One region of the Mycobacterium gallinarum genome, then DNA from elsewhere that is predicted to be linked to it. Evidence: predicted binding sites of a transcription regulator. Region 1 holds the regulator's gene; each other region holds the start of a gene.
The links. Region 1 encodes LexA, which represses DNA repair genes until DNA is damaged. Its sites were predicted from a motif close to CGAACANNTGTTCG; they were not measured.
Positions count from the first base shown of each region.

Region 1 (5,179 bases):
GCTGATTCCGAATGCGTACGCGCTTCTTGTCCCCAGTGCCGGCCACATTTTGACGCTCGACGCGCCCGCGGTCGTTGTTGCCGAGATGATCGCGTGATAGCCGAAAGGGCCCCCGAACCAATGGGATTCGGGGACCCTTTCGATTGAGCGCTAGTTCTGCTCGGCTTCTTGCTTCTTCTCGGCGGTCTTGGCTGCCGCCCGTGCACTCTCGGCTTCGGCTTCCTTTTGTGCGGCGTTGCGCTGGGCCTCGGCCTTGTCCTGCTGAGCCTGGCCTTCGCGGTACAGGTCGTCACGTCCGGCGACCGCGCCTGCGACCTCCTTGACCTTGCCCTTCACGCCCTCGACGACGCCCTTGATGGCTTCTTCGGGTCCGCTGTTCTTGTCCGACATTCGTTGTCCTCCTTGCTGAGGGTCAGGTGGCCCATAAATTCCCCGGTTGGGCTATTCGCTAAACCCATTCCGCGCCACGGTGGCTGAGGTCACATTGCGTCTGACGTTGATTGATCGCGGTATAGCTGCCGCGGCAACAGAACTCACGAGCCGGGGAGTCAAGAGCAATGGCTGCGCATGGTGACCGTCGACGTCGGGTGTGCATAATCCCCGATTTCATTCCGATGTGAAGTTTCGTGTATCGGGTCGCCGGGCAATTCGATTCGGCGCTTCGCTGCGCAAGATCCGAGGATTTTGCACATCGCCGGGGTATTTTCTCTTTCAGAGTTTGCGTGTGTTCCTTGGTTATTAACGTCTTCTGACGGACAGTTGACGGGCGCGATACGTTTCATGGAATTTGCGCCGACTGTGGGAGGGTCAATGAGCGGGCAGAAGAGTCGGCGCCGCATGGTGCGCACTCGGCTCGCGTCGATGGCTGTCTTGTTGGCACCGATCACGGCGGCGCAACCGGACGCCGACGCGAACGCAGCGATCACTGCGGCGTGGGAGGCCAGCGGCGGTGACGGGGGCACGCTGGGACCCAGAAACGGCGACGTCTACCCGGCCGGCCCCGGTTTCGGTCAAAACTTCGCTGGCGGCAAGATGTTCTTCACGCCTGCGACCGGCGCACACTTCGTCCAGGGTGCCATCCTGGAGAAGTACGAGTCGCTCGGCGGGCCAGCTGACAGCGATCTCGGTTTCCCCACCATCGATGAGGGGCCCGGACGGGCGCCGGACAGCCGAAACGTCACGTTCAGCGCGACGGACAAGCCGGTCATCTTCTTCACACCTGCAACCGGGGCACGCGTGGTCCGTGGGCCGCTCAACAGCGCGTGGGACAAGCTCGGGGGTTCGTCGGGCACACTCGGCGTACCAGCGGAGGACGAGGTCTACAGGGGTGCCGTCGTCTCGCAGAAGTTCACCGGTGGCGAGTTGTCGTATGACGTTCGCAAGAAGACCTTCACCACCGTGCCGCCGGAACTTGCCGCTCAGTTGGGCGATCTGCAGTTTCCCGAGGATCCGACTGCGGCAATCAATGCTGCCCGGCGCGCCGCCGGAGGACCGCTCGGGCCGCTGGGCGCCGCCGACGGAGCGCCCTTCCCGGTCGGCAAGGACGGACTGAGGCAGAACTTCGCCGGTGGCGCGATCTTCTACACACCTGCCACCGGTGCGAATGTCGTGACCGGACAGGTGCTGGCCAAGTACGAGAGCGTCGGCGGGCCCGAAGGCGATCTCGGGTTCCCGCTCACCAGCGAGGTCGACGGCGGCCTGCCCACTGCCAGCCGCATGTCCAGCTTCGCGGCCGAGGACAAGCCGGTCATCTTCTGGACGCCTGATCACGGTGCGGTGATCGTGCGGGGTGCGATGGCGGCAGCCTGGGACCGGCTCGGCGGGGCCAAGGGCGAGCTGGGTGCGCCGATGGCCGACCAGACGGAGGCCGGCGACGTCGTCACGCAGCGCTTCACCGGTGGCGTCATCTCGTGGGACCGAGCGAAAAACACCTTCAGCACCGAACCGGCCAATCTGGCCGCCGAATTGGCCGGCCTCGAGGTGCCGGGCCAGCAGCCGGCGGCCGAGGCGCCGGGCAGCCCCCAGGCGTCAGATTCCAACGACACCAACAAGTGGTTGAAACCGAACGTGTGGTGGCTGCTGGCGCTCGTACCGTTGGTGGCAGTGATCGGAGCCGTCGTGCTCGCGATCGCGCTGCGACGCCGCAACAAGGCCGATCCCTTTGCGTCCGACGAATCTCTTGCGATGCAAGACGTCCGATTCAGCGGCGACGCCGATGCCGCGTACAGCACCGCGGCCGCTTCGGATCGGGTGACTACCGACGACGAGTACGCCGCGGCGATGTTCGGCGATCGCTACGCAGGCGGGGGATTGGGCACACTGCCGCGCCGGGGCGAGGACATGCCACCGGAGGTCGTGCACGAGGAGGAAGACCTTTGGGGTGCGCCCTCGTCGGCATCGAGCGTTGAGGAGACCTCGCACGACGTCGCGGACGCCAACGACAACGACGAGCCGCCGGCCCGCGATGACGAGCCCGACGATGACGACGACGACCCGGACACCGTCGATACGGCACCGACTCGTATTCAGACCGCCGAAGCGGCGCTTGCCGCCGCGGCGGCGGCCGCCGCGGTCAAGCGCGACCCCCTCATCGATACCGGACGCCATGCTCGCATCGATGTCGACGACGAGCCGCCAACGCAGCGCGTCGCCTTCCTGGTGCCACTCGACGACCCGAACGAGGCGCCGGAGGGCTACCCCGTCAAGGCGAATACCAAGACTGGTGTGTATTGGGCGCCCGGCAGTCCTGCGTACGACGATGCCAGTGCCGAAATCTGGTTTGCCAGTGAGGAACTCGCGCGCGTGAACGGCTTCGTCACCGACGGCGAGGCCCGCTAGATCTTGCGGATCACCGTCACGACCTTGCCCAGCACGACGGCGTCGTTGCCGGGAATCGGATCGAACGCCGGGTTGTGCGGCATCAGCCACACCTGACCGCGCGTGCGCTTGAACGTCTTCACCGTCGCCTCACCGTCGATCATCGCGGCGACGATATCGCCGTTGTCCGCAACGTTCTGTTGACGCACGACCACCCAGTCGCCGTCACAGATCGCCGCGTCGACCATGGAGTCGCCGACCACCTTCAGCAGGAACAGCGAGCCCTCGCCGACCAATTCCTTCGGAAGCGGGAAGACATCCTCGACGGCCTCTTCGGCCAGGATCGGGCCGCCTGCGGCGATGCGGCCCAGCACCGGTACGAAGGTCGGTTCCGGCAGGGCGTCGGAGCCCGCGACGTCCGTGGCGACGACCGGTGGCGCATTGTCGGCGCCTCGGACGTCCACGGCGCGCGGACGGTTGGGGTCGCGGCGTAGATAGCCCTTGCGCTCCAACGTGCGGAGTTGATGCGCCACCGACGACGTCGACGTCAGTCCGACCGCGTCGCCGATCTCCCTGATGCTCGGGGGATAGCCGCGACTGGTCACCGAGGCGCGGATCACGTCGAGAATGGTGCGTTGACGCTCGGTCAGACCCGTGTCGAGCCCACCTCGCCCGCCGGTGCCGTCTGTGCCACCCGGGGTATCGCTGCTGGAGTCCATGGCGCGAATGTAGCCCGTGACAGCCGATTAATCAAACATGTGTTCGAGGCGTGTCGGATGGCTGCGAGTGCCAGATCCGGCCGGCCGAACGTGTCAGTGGGCGCCGCTATCGTTTGGCAACAGTTCGATCACATGTTCTATTAATCGAACACCTGAGCGAGTATGTTCGAACACAAGAGCGAACGACCTTGGACCGGAAGGCAGGAAGATGACGATTCTCGAGACGCGGGAAATCCAGGCAACACCTGTGGTCAGGCCGGGTATCCGGCCCGCGGGTGCACGGCGGCGGCCACCGTCACGGCGGCCCGGCGGCGCCCCGATGCGATACCGCAGCTCCGGTGTCCTCGTATCGCGCGCTCCGCGCCGGCGCCGGCCCATCACCCCGGTCACGACGGTCCTGTTGGCGATGGTCGCCGCAGGCATCACGGTGTGGCTCGGGCTGGTGGCACAGTTCGGCGGTGTCGTCGGCGAATCGGCCCCGGTGCCCGACCGGCTCGCGGTGGTTCAGGTGCAGACGGGCGAAACGCTGCAGCAGGTGGCGGGCCGAGTGGCGCCCGACGCGCCGGTGGGAAGCGTTGTCGACCGGATCCGCGAACTCAACCATCTCGACACTGTGGCGATTCATGCCGGCCAGACTCTGATCGCACCGATCAGCTGACGGTGTGCCATGGGCGGTGAAAACATCAGCCGCACAACGGCATTCGGTAGCACCACGACGGGATATGTTCCAATCAACACGAACCTGAGCTCGCGAACTCCCGCGCAGGTACGCTCAGAGGAGTTCGAGTTGGTCGTTTGGTGGTGTAGCGAAGGAGCGGTGATGCACTGTCCGTTCTGTCGCCATCCCGACTCCAGAGTGGTCGATTCCCGGGAAACCGACGAAGGCCAGGCCATTCGCCGCCGCAGATCATGCCCGGAATGCGGTCGTCGCTTCACGACTGTCGAGACGGCGGTGCTCGCCGTGGTCAAGCGCAGCGGTGTCACCGAGCCGTTCAGCCGGGAGAAGGTCGTCAAGGGCGTGCGCCGCGCCTGTCAGGGCCGGGCGGTAGACGACGACGCGCTGAACCTGCTTGCTCAGCAGGTCGAGGACGCGGTGCGCGCCACCGGCTCGGCCGAGGTCCCCAGCAATGAGGTGGGCCTGGCCATCCTCGGTCCGCTCCGTGACCTCGACGAGGTCGCCTACCTACGATTCGCCTCGGTTTACCGCGGATTCACGTCGGCGGAGGACTTCGAGCGCGAGATCAAGGAGCTGCGTGAGCATCGCGAGTCTCCGCAGCCGGCCCAGAGCTGACCTGGCGCCTCAGTCGATCTGTTTCGTGCCGTCGTTGACGACGCGTCCCGCGACCCGCACCCAGCCCTCGGGGCTCCACTCGGTGGAGATTCTCGACCCCTTGCCCTGCACGATCTCCAGGTCCTGGCTGAGGTAGTCGGTGATACGGACCGCGGCGGCGCCGGTGGCCTCGTCCTCCGGGACGCCGAGATCGGCCGCGAACATCCGGGACCGGATCATTCCGGCGGATTTGTCGAGCCAGGTCCACAGATAGTGCTCGGCCGCATCGGTGTAGTCGGACGGATCCGCCGCCATCAGTTCGTCGACGGACGCCAGGTCATAGATCGCGAAGTCCGGAGCCCACTCCGCACGC
Region 1 covers NZ_AP022601.1:900,846-906,024, forward strand. The annotation lists gene G6N42_RS04435 (hypothetical protein) at 1-5, shown strand, start outside; gene mbp1 (microaggregate-binding protein 1) at 151-390, opposite strand; gene G6N42_RS04445 (LGFP repeat-containing protein) at 811-2,838, shown strand; gene lexA (transcriptional repressor LexA) at 2,835-3,536, opposite strand; gene G6N42_RS04455 (LysM peptidoglycan-binding domain-containing protein) at 3,745-4,194, shown strand; gene nrdR (transcriptional regulator NrdR) at 4,357-4,827, shown strand; gene G6N42_RS04465 (PhzF family phenazine biosynthesis protein) at 4,837-5,179, opposite strand, start outside.

Region 2 (5,179 bases), 130 kb from region 1:
CCCGCAAGCGCGGCGCCGGGGAAGAAGCCGGTGGCGCCGATTACCAGAACATCACCTACGAGGGCTACGGGCCCAACGGTGTCGCGGTGCTGGTCGAGTGCCTCACCGACAACCGCAACCGCGCGGCGGGCGAGGTGCGCGTCGCGATGACCCGCAACGGCGGCAACATGGCCGATCCGGGTTCGGTGGCCTATCTGTTCTCCCGCAAGGGCGTCGTGACCCTGGAGAAGAACGGTCAGACCGAGGATGACGTGCTGACCGCCGTGCTCGAAGCCGGCGCCGAAGAGATCAACGACCTCGATGACAGCTTCGAGATCATCTGCGAACCAACCGATCTCGTCGCCGTCCGTACCGCGCTACAGGAGGCTGGCATCGACTACGAGTCCGCGGAGGCCAGCTTCCAGCCGTCGGTGACGGTGCCGGTCGACCTCGACGGCGCACGCAAGGTGCTCAAGCTCGTCGACGCGCTCGAAGACAGCGACGACGTCCAGGATGTCTTCACCAACATGGACATTCCCGACGACGTCGCGGCTCAACTCGACGACGAGGGATAGTCGCGTCAGCCCTTGAGGAACTCGCCGATTGCCCGGGCGGTTTCCTCGGGCTGATCGAGCATGATCAGTACCTTGGCATCGTCGACGTAACGCAAAGTGCCACCGGTCAATTCGGCCAAGGCCTCAGCGTGCGCGACGGGCATCACACGATTGCGGCTCCACAGCACCAGCACGTCGCCCGAGAAGTCCGCGAGCCGGTTGGTCGCGCGCACGAGCGAGGACTTGTCGAACCTGGTCCGTGCGTACTTGAGCAGGTCGCGGCGAATCCGCACGTCGGCGATTCCCGGATTCGTCCACGCCTCGATGATGTGCTGGGGGATGGGCTTGGCGGCCATCATGCCGAAGAGGAAGAAGCGGCGACGGAGCCAGCCGATGCGCAACTGCTGCATCGCCATCTTGACGGTCCCGGTGGTGCGAGTGCCGACCCAGGTGACCTTGCCGGGGAACCCGGGAGGGAAGTTGTCATACGCCTCTGACGGGCAGATCACGAGTCGGGCGATGCGTTTGTCGCGCCCGACGTCGGTGAGGAACAGCGGACCGCCCCAGTCGGACACCACGAGCGTGACGTCGGTGAGATCCAGTGCGTCGAGGAAATCGGCGGCGACGTCGACCATGCCGGGCATCGTGAGATCGGCATCGTCGCGCATCGGGATGCGGTGCCCGCCGATCGGCAGCACCGGCAGCAGGTAGCGGTAGCCGGCCGGCAGGTGCGGTAGGGCGAGGTCCCACTGTGTGTCGTTCATCAGCAGACCGTGCAACAGCACGACCGGCGGGCCGTCCGGGTCGCCTTCCTCGCGGTATTCGATGGTCCCGGAAGGCAGGAGGATTTCCATCTCTATTCCTCTCATTAGAATCTTGATTCTAGAACGTATGCTCTAGTCTGTCCGCAGGAGGCGTCAATGGCAAGATCCACGCGCGAATCGATCCTCACCGCCGCCGCGGAGCTGATGCGGCACCGCGGGTACGCGGCGGTGGGCATGAAAGACATCGCCCAGGCCTCGGGTGCGCCGATCGGCTCGCTGTACCACCACTTCCGCGGCGGCAAGGTGCAGATCGCGCGTGAAGCGCTGATCAACGCGGGAGCGGCGTACGGGCTACTCATCCCGACGCTCATCGACGAATACAACGACCTCGGCCAGGCGTTCGAGGGCGTCTTTGCCCAGGCCGCGCAGGACATGGCCGCGACAGGGTTCGCGAATATGTGCCCGGTCGCCAGCGTCGCCGCTGAGGTGGCCGACACCGTCGAAGAACTGCGCGAGACCTCAGCCGCGGTGTTCCGGGGCTGGATCGACGGCGGTGCCGCCTACTTTGCCGCCCGCGGTCTGGCGCCACAGTTGGCGCGCGAGGTGACCTTGGCGCTCATCGGCGCATTGGAGGGCGCGTTCGTGTTGGCGCGGACGATGCGCGATACCGCGCCGCTGCTGGCCGCGGGCGCGACGCTGGGCCCGCAATACCGGGGCATCGCCTTGGCCGAGCCGGCTCAGCGGCTGCCGTTGGAGGACCGGGCGAACTCGTCGTCGTAGTCGGCGTGCTCATCGAAAGCCCTGGCGCGTTCCTCGGCTTCGGGGCTGCCCGAGAACATGCCGGACGCCACTCGAGGCGTCGCGCCGTCTTCGTCGCTGCGCTTGCGTGGTTCAGTGGGCGCGGCGGGTTCGATGCGCTGGGTCGGCAGCACCTGCCGATGCTGAACCCAATCCACCATGCCCTCGCGCACATTGCACCGGAGGTCGAACAGCGCGCCGGCGTTCGGGGCGCTGACCACGATTCGTACCCGCACCATGCCGCCCACGGCGTCGGTCACCTGCAGGACGCCACGCCTGCCGTCCCACAACTCACTCTCTGCGAGCAGCCGGTCCAGTTCGGCACGCATGTCGTCGAACGGCACGGAGAAGTCCACGTCGAACTCGACGCTGCCCATGATCTCGGTGTCGCTGCGGGTCCAGTTCTCGAACGGTTCCGTCGTGAAGTACGTCGACGGCAGCACGAGGCGGCGCTCGTCCCAGAGGCGCACCACGACGTAACTCAGGGTGATCTCCTCGACGCGACCCCACCATTGGCCGTTCTCGAGTTGGACGACGTCGCCGACGCGGATGGCGCCGGAGAACGCGATCTGCATACCTGCGAACACCGCGCCGAGAGAGGTTTGCGCCGCCAGACCCGCGACGACGGACAGGACGCCGGCCGACGCGAACACCGTGGTCCCGATATCGGAGAACGCCGGGAACGTCATCAGTACCGCGGCGCCGCCGAAGACCACCACGATGGCGATCGCGAGCCTGCGCAGGACCGTGACCTGCGTGCGAACCCGTCGCCAGCGGCGATCGGCGTCGGAGATCTGCTCACCGCCACCGCCGAATCTGGCGATCATGCGCCGTTCCGCGACCCGGACGAGGCCGGTGAGCAGCCAGGTCACCCCCAGGATCAGCAGGATCACCAGCGAATGGTCGACCATCCTGCGCCAGGAGTCGGCCGGATCCGACGTCCGCTGCACCGAGATGGACGCCGCAGCGACCATCAGCGTGAACCGCACCGGCATCCGCGTGAGTTCGGCGACGTCGCAGAGCATGGCACTACGGCGACCGATGCGGCCCAGCGCCCAGGTCAGCACCACTCCCAACAGGTACGCGGCGACCATGGCGCCTGCGGCCCACGCGAAGGTGACGGCGAGATTTGTTGCGGTTTCCAGTTCGTTCTCGTCGGGCATTGGGTGAGATCAGCTCCACTGAGTCGAGGTCGGGTCTCTTCGCGACGGTAGCGTCGCGCACCGGCGTCGTCACATCGACGCGTCGCGATTTGCCGCGTTGAACGCGCGGAATACCCGGTCCTGCAAGGAAAATAATCGACGTGGCAGTTCTCACAGACCCCAACGGCACCGTCTGGTCGATCAACCGGCGGATGTGGCCGTTTCCGGGCGACGCGCTTGACCTCACGTTCGGCATGTTCGAGGTGCTCATCGGCATCGTGTTCGCGCTGCTGTGGCCCTTCTGGTTGCTGGCCAAGTTCTGCGGTGTGCGGTGGGTGATCACCGTCGAGCGCAACGGCCATCAGGTGGGCCGGGAGCTCGTGCGCGGATGGAACGGGTCCAAGCGCCGCGTCGACGAGATCGCACGCGAGGTCGCTTCCGGCGGCCGTTCAGGGCACATGGTGATCTAGCCGTGCACGACGCCTCGATTCTCCGCTGCGCCGGGCAGTCCACCCGGTGATGGGGGCGTGTCGAGACCCTGAGGTGTCCGCTGCCGACGCTAAGCTCTTCGAACAGGTGTTCACAGGCAAGGAGCTGCCACGTGCGGGTGATGGGTGTCGACCCTGGGTTGACGCGGTGCGGGCTGTCCGTCATCGAGGGCGGCACCGGGCGGCGCGTCATCGCGCTGGACGTCGACGTCGTCCGCACCCCGTCCGACGAGCCGCTGCACCGCCGGTTGCTCACCATCAGCGACACCGTCGAGTACTGGATGGACACCCACCGCCCCGACGTCATCGCGATCGAGCGCGTCTTCGCCAACCAGAACGCGAACACAGCGATGGGCACCGCGCAGGCCGGCGGTGTCATTGCGCTTGCCGCCGCCAGGCGCGACATCGACGTGTATTTCCACACACCCAGCGAGGTGAAGGCCGCCGTCACCGGAAACGGGCGGGCCGATAAGGCGCAGGTCACCACGATGGTCACCAAAATCCTTGCCCTACAGGCGAAGCCGACGCCCGCCGACGCGGCCGACGCGCTGGCATTGGCGATCTGTCATTGCTGGCGGGCTCCGATGATCGCGCGAATGGCCGCGGCCGAGGCCATGGCAGCCGAGCAGCAACGCAAGTACCAGGCCACGATCAAGGCGAAGGCAAAGGCGGCACGATGATTGCATCCGTTCGCGGAGAGGTCCTCGACATAGCTCTCGATCACGTTGTCATCGAGGCTGCGGGTGTCGGATACAAAGTGATGGCGACGCCGACCACGCTGGCGACGCTGCACCGCGGCGACGAAGCCCGGCTCATCACCGCGATGATCGTGCGCGAGGATTCGATGACGCTGTACGGCTTTTCCGACGCCGACGCCCGCAACCTGTTTCTGACGCTGCTCGCGGTGTCCGGTATCGGGCCAAGCATCGCGCTGGGCGCACTGGCGATGTACGACGGACCCACGCTGCGCCGTGCCATCGCCGACGCCGACATCACCGCGCTGACCCGGATCCCGAAGGTCGGCAAGAAGACCGCCGAGCTGATGGCGCTGAGCCTGCGCGACAAGATGGGGGCCAACACACCGTCCGGCGCCCCCGCGATGAACGGACATGCCGTGCGCGGCCCCGTCGTCGAAGCGCTTGTCGGCCTTGGCTTTGCGCTCAAGCAGGCCGAAGAGGCCACCGACAAGGTGCTCGCCAATGACCCGGAAGCCAGCACCACCAGTGCGCTGCGCCTGGCGCTGTCCATGTTGGGTAAGAAGTGAGCGGTCGCTTCGAGGACGCGGAACCCGGCGACACCGCCGACAGGGAGGTGTCGGCCGCCTTGACTGTCGGCGAGGGGGACATCGACGCCAGTCTGCGGCCGCGATCGCTCGGTGAGTTCATCGGTCAGCCCCGCGTCCGCGAGCAGCTGCAGCTGGTTCTCGAGGGCGCGAAGAACCGCGGTGGCACGCC
Region 2 covers NZ_AP022601.1:1,030,392-1,035,570, forward strand. The annotation lists gene G6N42_RS05180 (YebC/PmpR family DNA-binding transcriptional regulator) at 1-554, shown strand, start outside; gene G6N42_RS05185 (alpha/beta fold hydrolase) at 560-1,387, opposite strand; gene G6N42_RS05190 (TetR/AcrR family transcriptional regulator) at 1,454-2,077, shown strand; gene G6N42_RS05195 (mechanosensitive ion channel family protein) at 2,035-3,258, opposite strand; gene G6N42_RS05200 (hypothetical protein) at 3,399-3,707, shown strand; gene ruvC (crossover junction endodeoxyribonuclease RuvC) at 3,839-4,405, shown strand; gene ruvA (Holliday junction branch migration protein RuvA) at 4,402-4,989, shown strand; gene ruvB (Holliday junction branch migration DNA helicase RuvB) at 4,986-5,179, shown strand, end outside.
Region 2: a site for LexA is predicted at 3,807-3,820, ahead of ruvC (crossover junction endodeoxyribonuclease RuvC). Genes of this name have one in related genera too.

Region 3 (5,179 bases), 2.5 Mb from region 1:
TCGACCAACGAATTAGCGTGCCGTCGCCGCCGATCTCTTGCGCCAGGAGAACCCGCTGGTCGCTTTCCAACCCGTCGCTGAACGCTTGCATCGCGTTCTTCAGGCGGAAGTAGGGGACGGCGTCGTCGAACTCCCGGCAGAGTTTCGTGAGTTCTCGTCGCGCATGGTCGAGCAGGGTCGTCGGCTCGGTTTCCTCCGGCTCGGCGGTCGTTGCGTCGACCTGGGACGTGGGTTGCGCAGGCTCGCCGTACTTGGCGCGCAGTGCCTCGACCTCGGCCGTGGCCGCCAGTGCCCTCTCCCGCCACCATGCGAGGTGGTACTGAATCAGCTTCTCTTCGCATTCCGGACAGACCGCGTCCGCTTGCGTCAGGGTCGTCGCAACCACGATCGCCGCTCCGCAGAGCGCGTGGTCGTCGCGCCGGTCGAGGTAATCCGCGTGGTGTGCCACCGAAGCGGATGCCTCCCGCATGTAGGTGTGGGGTGGCTCCACATAGGCGAACATAGTTGACAACGCGCGGAGATGGTCCCGATCGGGCCCGGCTCTCAGGCACCTCGGATGAGAACGTTCTCATCTCGCGATCTCCCTGGCGAAATGCGGCTACCGATTGCTCTGGTCATGCGAACACCCGGCTGACGCGAGAACGCCCGCTGTCCGAGGGCAGCGGGCGTCATGGCGCGGCGTTCAGTCGAAAGCCGCGAACTGGCGTTCTACGTTGTTGCCGAAGTTCTCGAACTGGCGCTCGGTTCGATCGCCGAAGTTCTCGAACGGCTGCTCGACGACGTCCTCGAATTCGACGAAGGGGAAGAAGGCGGGTGCGGTGTCGACGCGCGGGGCCTCGGCCAGCGCGGTGCCGGCACCGGCAACGGCCATGGCGCCAAAGGCGGCGGTGACGAGAGCGAGCTTGACGATGTTGCGGTCCATGGTTGATCTCTCCCTGTTTGGTTGGTGGTGTTGATAGCGAGAGTGGGCTGAACTACTTGGGGTGTTCTTGGAGACTGAACGCCCGCCGCCCGGTAATAGGCGGGCACCCGACCTTCGGCCGACCCTCGGGGTTCATGAGAGTAATAGCCATGGCGGCGGGTTCAGCACCACGCTGCGGTCGGCATCCGTCGGTCAAACAGGACCCGCCGAGACGGTGGGGACGGTGGGACTCGAACCCACAAATGTCAGGCGTTTTAAGCGCCCCGCCGATGCCAATTAGGCTACGTCCCCTCTAGGCGGTCGAGTCTAGTGCGGAGGCACAGCTCTTGTTCTTGCCTCTGAAGTTCGGCGTAAGCGCATGACAGTTGGGGCACAGCAGTCGAAGGTTCTGCAGCGCGTTGTTCTGATGGTTGCCGTCTATATGGTCCAACTCCAGAGGAATCGGCTGGCTCATCCAGCTATCGAGCTCGCAGCCGGAGCACCTACGCTCGAAAACGCCTTCGTTGATGAGGCGCCGGCGCAACCGATCAGACTGAATCGGATACGTGTTCGATAGGAAGTCCTCGATCGGTCGCAGGCGATGCGAGACCCTCTTGCCTTTCGCCCAGGACTGCCCGGCGAAGTGGGATGTATCGAGACCGAGGCGGTCGATGGCTCGGCGGAGGACACGGTAGTTGCCGCCTTCCGGCACGACACCCGGCAGCTTGAGCGCGCCGGCAATGGAAACGGACTGCCTCACCGCCTCCCGATACTGCTCATCGCGGATCTTGTAGCGTCTGATGCGATTTGGTTCGGACGTTTGGGCCAAGAATGCCTCGGCCTCAACGGTGGTCTTGAAGCGTCGTCTCAACCGTTTCCTCTTACCGTTCATCTAAACCGCAGCTCGAACTTCATATCGGATCTCGCCATTCGAGAGTTCAACACGAATAGGTCTGCGTTCGAGCCGGTCAATCACCTTGTCTCCCGCTTTTCGCTCACCACGCCAAACACATCATGACGGTCGGGTCTGACTACGGGGGAGGTTAGTTCAGCGCACCGACAGGAGGGGTGACGTCCAAGGAGTGGCAGCTTCTCGGTCACGCGAAGGTGCGACATTCACCGACCGCGACGGGATGCAGCGATCGCATCGGCTGGGCAGTTCGTAGGTGATAGCCCGCTACGCGTGCGGCCCCGCCCATGGCGAGCAGGGTAGTTCGGCTTTCGGGGCGACTGCGTCAGTGTCACGACGCTGTCACATCTCACGCGTGATAGCCGCGAATGCTGACGAACGCGGTGAACGGTATCTGCTGTTAGAAGCAGGTAATTGAAACATCCACGAATACCGGCGCACGTGCTTCGGCCGACTTGAAATCCGCCAAGTGTGAGTTCGAGTCTCACTGGGGGCACACCATAGGTGCGCATCGCCTCGGGCCGCACTTGCTTACCGGTCGGACAGGAAATCCTCCCCGTCGAGGGGCTAATTCTGGCCCAACGGCGATTACACGGTCCCCGTGATCTCAGAAGAATTCCTCCCGTGAAGCGGCGCGACCGCGCCGCCAACTAACCACGAGGAGTAGAGAATGACAACTAACAAGCACGCCGCGACCCGCCGAATCGCGCGCGTCGCCCGAGCCATCGGCGCCGTTTGCATTGGCCTTTGTATTGCGCTCGCATCAGCCGTCGGCGCCAGCGCCGAGGAAAAGCAGACTGAGGCGGAAATCAAGGCTGGGTGCAAGGAAGCCGCTGGCCGGTACGAAACCAGTTCGGGCCCGAAGGGTCGGGTCTCGACGTGTTCGTACAAAACGATCGACGGTACGACCTGGATCGACGTGTACGTCGACGGCACTTACACAAACACCCTGAACGAAGCCAAGCCGGAAATTCCCACGCCGCCGCAAGTATCCAATTCGGATCTTGCACCGCCGCGGTTTGGTTAGCGCTGACCGGTGTTACTGCTGTGGCGAAAGCTCATCGCGCTGCCCGTGCTCGGCCAGTGTCGCCGTCCAGTGTCGGTTCGAGTCCGACCTGGAGCGCCGATCGAACCTGCAGCGGTGGCGCGATCTAGTCACACAACACGTCGGCGGACTCAAAAATCCGGTTTCTGAAGTCGTCGAATGCGTTTCGTTCGCGATCGAGAATCTCGCCGGGGATCCGCAACTCGAGAGCCTGTTGACTCGCTGAGCCGAGGACGAAGAGGTCATTTCGCTAACCGCTGACACGCCAATACATTCTGCCTGTCGGTCTTTCACCGCCCTGATGTCGATTGGAAGCTTCATGGCTTGGATGTCACCGAACTTGGCGAGCTGGCCGAAATGACCTTGCGCACTGTGCAATCTCTCCTCACCGATCCCAGACCTCAAACGCGCGGCGGAGTCGCACTCCGCCGCTTCGTTGCGCGGTGGCTGGGTCCAGCGATCCTCTAACTGCGGATGACATCGCTGCTATTTGCTCGCACAAAATCCATGCGCGTGCAGAAACGCTTACATGCCCATTTTCAAGCCAGCGCCGGCATCGATGAACAGTTGTTGCCCGGTAACGTAACGAGACTCGTCCGACGCGAGGTACACCACCGCGTGCGACACATCCTCGGTCTCTACGTAGGGGACCGGCATTGCCTGCAGGACCGGAAAGACCAACTCTGCGTCTTCTCGCGAAGGTTCGGGCAGGTCCGGCCGGAAGGTGCGATACATCGGCAGGTTGTGCAGCATGTCCGTGTTGACGTTCGTGGGATGGACCGCGTTGATCCGGATGTTGTGCGGCGCCATCGTCAAGGCCAGCGCCTTCGTATAGTCGCGGACCATCCTCTTGGCCATTCCGTAGCCCGCCCCGCCAGGGCCTTGCGGCCCTCCGCCAGTCGCGAGATCCTTCTGGTCGACGAGTCCAGCGATGGAACCCGTCACAATTACCGACCCGCCGGCAGTCAGGTGGCCGAGGCCGACGTGGATGGTGTTGACGACGCCGACGAAGTCAACGTCGAATGCGTCGATGAAGCCCTGATACGGAATATGGTTGCCCTGCGGGCAGATCCCCGCGTTCGCCACGACGACGTGCAGACCACCCAGTTGCGCAACGGCGTCATCCAGCGCTCCCTTGAGACCTGCGCGGTCACGCACATCGACGACAGCCGTCACCACCCGCTGCCCTGACTTCTCGATGAGCTTCGCTGTCTCGTCGAGGTCCTCGGGAGTGGCAAGCGGGTACTCGTTCGACTCGATGTCGGCGCAGATGTCGACGGCGATGATGTCGGCGCCCTCGTCCGCGAGGTGGACGGCGTGGCTGCGCCCCTGGCCGCGGGCCGCTCCAGTGACGAGGGCGACCTTGCCCTTGAGACGGTTCATGTGTGCCTCCGTTGAGTCAGTTCATCGATAGAATTCGTGCAGCAGGACCGCTTGGCCTCGGCGTCTAGCCGAAGTTCGCCTGCATGTGCTCGCCCAAAGCGGCTACTACTTCAGCACGCGGCAGACTGGCGTTTGCGGCAAAGCTCGCCTCGATGTGGTCACTTGCGTATCCCCTTGGGCCACTGCCGAACACTTCGTAGAAGCGCGCGGCGCATTCCTCAGGGCTCTGCGCGCCCGCAGCGCGCAAGCTCGATTCGACGTCAGGCGTGACGTCCATGTTGCGACGGAACTCAGGGGTCAAGGTCGTGCCGATGATGTAACCCATGACGTCAACGCCGGAGCCGCGCAGCTCGTCCCACAGACCTTCCGCAAGAAGCAACTCATAGGCCTTGGCGGCTCCATAGGCGGCGAAAATGCGTAGGCCCTGGAGTGCACCGCCGGAGGAACACAGCGCAATACCACCGCGCCGGCGTTCGACCATCTTGGCAGCGAGCGATTTGGTGAGCAGCGTGGGGACCGTACAGTTCATGTACACATTGCGTACGAGTTCGTCGTCTGGGGTATCGAGGAACAACCCACGGGGCTCGGCGGCGGCGTTATAGATGAAGAGTCCGATCTCGAGATCGTCGACACCCTCGATCACGTGCTGAACCGCATCGGGGCCGCTGAGATCCACCGACAGCGTGCGCGTCTGAACACCGTAGGTTCGCTCGATGTGGGCGGCGACGTCGGCCAGCTTCGATTCGGTGCGCGCGATCAGCACGACGTTGCACCCCCGCTCGCCGGCACCGTTGGCGAGCGCGGCGCCGAGACCTTCCGATGCGCCCGCGACCAGCGCCCAGGGACCGTATTTGTCGTTGAACAGCATCCACTTCTCCCGGTTCTCCGAATGAAACAATAGAGCATTCAGTGTCTAGTCGTATAGTGCCTATGCAGACAT
Region 3 covers NZ_AP022601.1:3,354,371-3,359,549, reverse strand. The annotation lists gene G6N42_RS16335 (hypothetical protein) at 1-490, opposite strand, end outside; gene G6N42_RS16330 (hypothetical protein) at 683-922, opposite strand; tRNA gene G6N42_RS16325 (tRNA-Leu) at 1,138-1,213, opposite strand; gene G6N42_RS16320 (HNH endonuclease signature motif containing protein) at 1,215-1,793, opposite strand; gene G6N42_RS16315 (hypothetical protein) at 2,482-2,838, shown strand; partial or broken gene G6N42_RS31230 (TetR family transcriptional regulator) at 2,960-3,324, shown strand; gene G6N42_RS16310 (mycofactocin-coupled SDR family oxidoreductase) at 3,382-4,239, opposite strand; gene G6N42_RS16305 (SDR family NAD(P)-dependent oxidoreductase) at 4,304-5,107, opposite strand.
Region 3: a site for LexA is predicted at 1,846-1,859, ahead of G6N42_RS16320 (HNH endonuclease signature motif containing protein). Genes of this name have one in related genera too.

Region 4 (5,179 bases), 4.9 Mb from region 1:
TGCTCGTCATGGAATATCGACTGCTCGCGATCGGCGCCGGATGCCTCCCCCATTCCGCCGCGCAGCGCCACCATCGCCTCGGCCAGGCCCACCGCGGCCACCGCTCGATGAGCGACCCGCAACATCACGGCCGCGACGTGCCGCGCCAGCACCAGCGTCGCCGCGTTGTCGCCCGCGATGACGACCTCGGCGCCCGACATACGCTCGGCCAACGCCTTCGCGGGATTGGTGAGCAGCTCGCGAGCGGCGCTGTTGCGCAACGCTTCTGCGTCCAGCTCGTCGGCCAGCGCGGCCAGGTCGACCCGGAGTCCCTGGTCGACCGTGTGCAGTGTCGCCAGGCCGGCGGCCAGATAGCGGGAGAAACTGAATTCGTCGGGCACCCACACCCGCGGGGCCAGTGCGACGGATCGTCCCGCAGTGGCGTCGCGCAACGGTCCCTCGTAGGGCGCGACGACGACGACGCGGGCGCCGCGCCGCACTCCGGTGGCAGCGGCCGCCACCAAAGCGGGATCGCCGGGATCGTCGCCGGCCACGATCAGCACGTCCAGCGCGCCGATCCACGGCGGCACCTCGGGGGCGACGACGATCGGTGCGGCCACCGAACCACCTAACGCAGCGGCGAGCAATGACCCTGCCGCTTCGGCATTTCCGCGACCGGCCACCCAGATCACGGTGCGCGGGGGCTCGGTGCTTCGCAGCGGATCCAGGTCGCCCTCGTCGAGCGCCGCGGCGGTGGCGCGTACCTGCGCACCGGCCATCGCGACCGCGCGCAGCGATCCGTCGCGGTCGGCGGCCAGCAGTCCTTCCGCATCGTCGAGATCGACGAGAGAGTGGGTGGCGTTCACTTGGGCACCTCGGATGCCGCCTCAGTCGACGCCGAGATCCGTGCCGCGATCTGTTCGACGATCGCGTCGACCTCTTCCGTGGTCCGCGCCTCGACGTTCAGCCGCAACAACGGCTCGGTGTTGGACATCCGCACGTTGAACCAGGATCCGTCGCCCAGATCGACGGTCACTCCGTCCAGGTGGTCAATCGAGTGGATGCGGGCCGCGAAGGAGGACAACACCCGGTCGATGCACGCTTCGGCGTCGGTGACCGTGAAGTTGACCTCGCCCGACGCTTCGTAGCGTTGGTAGTCGGCCATCAGGTCGGACAGCGGCCGGTCCTGCTCACTGAGCGCGGCCATGACGTGCAGCGCCGCCAGCATGCCGGAGTCGGCGCCCCAGAAATCGCGGAAGTAGTAGTGCGCTGAATGCTCGCCGCCGAAGATCGCCCCGGTTTCGGCCATCAGCGCCTTGATGTATGAGTGTCCGACGCGCGACCGTACCGGGGTGCCGCCCCGTTCAGCCACGAGTTCCGGTACCGCCCTCGAGGTGATCAGGTTGTGAATCACCGTCGCGCCGATCTCGCGACCGAGTTCGCGCGCGGCGACCAACGCGGTCACCGCCGACGGCGAAACCGGCTTACCGAGCTCGTCGACCACGAAGCAGCGGTCAGCGTCGCCGTCGAACGCCAGCCCGATGTCGGCACCGGTGGCCAGCACATGCGCTTGCAGGTCGACGAGGTTCGCCGGCTCCAGAGGATTGGCTTCGTGATTCGGGAACGTGCCGTCGAGTTCGAAGAACAACGGAGCGAGCGTGATCCCTGCAATCGATCCCAGCACAGCGGGAGCCGTGTGGCCCGCCATTCCGTTGCCCGCGTCGACGGCGACCTTCAGCGGCCGCAACCCGGCCAGGCTGACCAGTGACCGCAGAAAGTCGCCGTAGTCCGTCAGGACATCGCGGTCCGCTTTCGAGCCACGCGGCCCGTCGTAGACCGGTATCCCGGCGATCACGTCCTCGCTGATGGCCATCAGCCCGGTGTCCTTGCCGACGGGCTTGGCGCCTGCCCGGCACAGCTTGATGCCGTTGTAGGCGGCCGGGTTGTGGCTCGCGGTGAACATTGCGCCCGGACAGTCCAGCAGACCCGAGGCGAAGTACAGCTGATCGGTGGACGCCAGGCCGACGCGCACCACATCGAGGCCCTGCGCGACCACACCCTCGGCGAATGCGTCCGCGAGCGACGGTGAGCTGTCCCGCATGTCGTAGCCGATCGCCACCTGGGTGGCGTTCTCACCGCGCATGAGCCGAGCGAACGCGCCGCCGACGTCGCGGACGAAATCCTCGTCGATCTCTTCGCCGACCAGGCCGCGCACGTCATACGCCTTGATGACGCTATGGACAGCCGCGGCAGGCCGGGACATACAACTCCTTGTGACGTGGACTACTGGCGCCAGCCTAACCGTCGAATGAAAGAGGCATGTGCGCTAGCCCTCGCCGAAGCTCTGCTATTCAGGTGGGTCGGGCAACACCCGCAGGTGGCCCCGTCGGCGCCCGTTGGACTCGGACCTGCGGGCCGGCGGTGCCATCAGCGCGCCGCCGGACACACCGGTAACCGGATCGGAAAACCCTGCGGCCACTCCGTTGATCGGCGGCGCCATATCGCGTCCTTCTCGCACCGCGTCGGCGAGCGCCACCAGATCGTCCTCGTCGGGGTGCGACGGCAATGGACCCGCGTGGCGAACCAGCTCCCATCCGCGAGGCGCGGTGATCCGGCCGGCGTGCAGGACGCAGAGATCCCACGAGTGAGGCTCGGACACCGTGGCCAGCGGGCCGACGACTGCCGTCGAGTCGGAGTAGACGAATGTCAGCGTCGCGACCGCATAGTGGGGGCACCCGGGCCGGCAGCAGCGACGGGGAACGTTCACAGCGAGAGGTTATCGTGCGCAAACGGCGCAAGCCGCCGGACACGCGCGCCATCGGAGCGTCGATCTTCAACCGTTACGATCGCTCCGTGGCCGAACGCGGACACCACCGATCACGCCGCGGTCGCGAAATGCGCGGGCCGCTCCTTCCACCGACCGTGCCGGGCTGGCGCAGCCGCGCCGAACTGTTCGACATGGCGGTGCTCGAGGCGTATGAGCCCATCGAACGCCGGTGGCAGGATCGGGTGTCGACGCTGGACATCGCCGTCGACGAAATACCCCGTATCTCGGCCAAGGATCCCGAAAGCGTGCAATGGCCGCCCGAGGTCATCGCTGACGGGCCGGTCGCCCTGGCCCGGCTGATCCCCGCGGGCGTCGATGTCCGCGGCAACGCCACTCGGGCGCGAATAATGTTGTTCCGCAAGCCGATCGAACGGCGGGCGAAAGACACCGCCGAACTCTCGGAGCTGTTGCACGAAGTCCTGGTGGCACAAGTAGCCACGTATCTGGGTGTCGAACCCTCCGTTATCGACCCCACCATCGAGGACGAGTGAACAAACTCGCCTAGATCACGCCGCGTTTGAGGCGACGGCGCTCACGTTCGGAGAGCCCGCCCCAGATGCCGAAGCGTTCGTCATGGGCCAGCGCGTAGTCGAGGCACGCGTCGCGCACCTCGCAGCCCTGGCAGATGCGCTTGGCCTCACGAGTCGAGCCACCCTTCTCGGGGAAGAACGCCTCGGGGTCGGTTTGTGCACACAATGCCTTCTCTTGCCAGAGGTCGTCCTCCGGAGTGAGCATTGCCGGCACAGCCGGGATTACCGGCGGCACATCAATCGGGGCGGGCACCAGACTCAACTGGGGACGCCGAGGCGTCTCGAACGGTGCCGGTCCAAAATTGGTGTGCGGCGCGCTGTCAACTGAGCCAAGTAGCCGGTCGTCGAACCGGACCGCATGATCGAAATCGCTGTACTCAAAAGACATTTTCCGCCTCCTCACCTGATGTCGTAGATCCGTAACTTTGAGCCCCACTATTTACTGTGCGGCCATTTCCGATTCGAACATATGATCGAATCTCGGTCTGCGACACCGAAACCGGCTGGCCAACCGCGAAATGACACTGGTGTGATTACACACGCGCTAGCAGCCGCGGTCAAGCGTTGGAACAGAAATTCATACCATTCCGTGACCGGAATTCGGCGCGTCGGAATATCGGCGTGTCTGTCACACCCCTCGGCCACGTGCCCCAGCTCGCGCGCGACGGCCTAGTGTCGGTCACTGTGAAGGTCACGGTTCTGGTTGGCGGCGTAGGCGGCGCCCGCTTCCTGCTCGGAGTACAGCACCTGTTGGGGCTGGGCCAATTCCAGGATTCGGGGAAGTCGGCACACGAGTTGACCGCCGTCGTCAACGTCGGCGACGACGCATGGATGTTCGGTGTGCGGATCTGCCCGGACCTCGATACCTGCATGTACACGCTGGGTGGAGGCATCGATCCCGAACGCGGGTGGGGTCATCGCGACGAAACCTGGCATGCCAAGCAAGAACTCGCCGCTTACGGTGTGCAGCCCGACTGGTTCGGCCTCGGCGACCGCGACCTGGCCACCCACCTTGTGCGCAGCCAGATGTTGCGCGCCGGCTATCCGCTGTCACAGGTGACCGAAGCGTTATGTGGCCGTTGGTCACCCGGTGCACGATTGTTACCCGCGAGCGACAACCGCAGCGAAACCCATGTCGTGATCACCGATCCCGAGGACGGCGAGAAGAAGGCGATCCACTTCCAGGAATGGTGGGTGCGATACCGCGCGCAGGTACCCACCCACAGTTTCGCCTTCGTCGGTGCCGACGCGGCGACTGCCGGTCCCGGCGTCGTCGAAGCCATCGAAACCGCCGACGTCGTACTGATCGCCCCGTCCAACCCGGTGGTGAGCATCGGATCGATCTTGAACATCCCCGGCATTCGCGGCGCGCTGCGCACGACGACGGCACGGGTCATCGGCTACTCCCCGATCATCGACGGTAAGCCGTTGCGCGGCATGGCCGACGAATGTCTGTCTGTCATCGGTGTGGACAGCACCTCTGAAGCAGTCGGCATCCACTACGGGGCGCGCAGCGGCACCGGCATCCTCGACGCCTGGCTGGTCCACGAAGGCGACCGCGCCGAGATCGACGGTGTCGAGGTGCGCGCCGTACCGCTGTTGATGAAGGATCCGGCGACGACCGCCGACATGGTGCGCGCCGGAGTGGAGGTCGCCGGGCTGAAAGTGGATCCACGGCGATGACCGAACACGGATCCGCAGCAGCCGTCGAAATCCTGCCCGTGCCAGGGCTGCCCGAGTTTCGTCCAGGAGATGACCTTGCCGAGGCGATCGCCACGGCCGCACCCTGGCTCCGCGACGACGACATCCTCGTGGTCACTAGCAAGGTGATGTCCAAATGCGA
Region 4 covers NZ_AP022601.1:5,827,954-5,833,132, reverse strand. The annotation lists gene G6N42_RS28820 (TobH protein) at 1-845, opposite strand, end outside; gene G6N42_RS28815 (phosphomannomutase/phosphoglucomutase) at 842-2,242, opposite strand; gene G6N42_RS28810 (DUF3499 domain-containing protein) at 2,327-2,746, opposite strand; gene G6N42_RS28805 (metallopeptidase family protein) at 2,875-3,297, shown strand; gene G6N42_RS31760 (WhiB family transcriptional regulator) at 3,308-3,724, opposite strand; gene cofD (2-phospho-L-lactate transferase) at 4,021-5,019, shown strand; gene G6N42_RS28790 (coenzyme F420-0:L-glutamate ligase) at 5,016-5,179, shown strand, end outside.
Region 4: a site for LexA is predicted at 3,799-3,812, ahead of cofD (2-phospho-L-lactate transferase). Genes of this name have one in related genera too.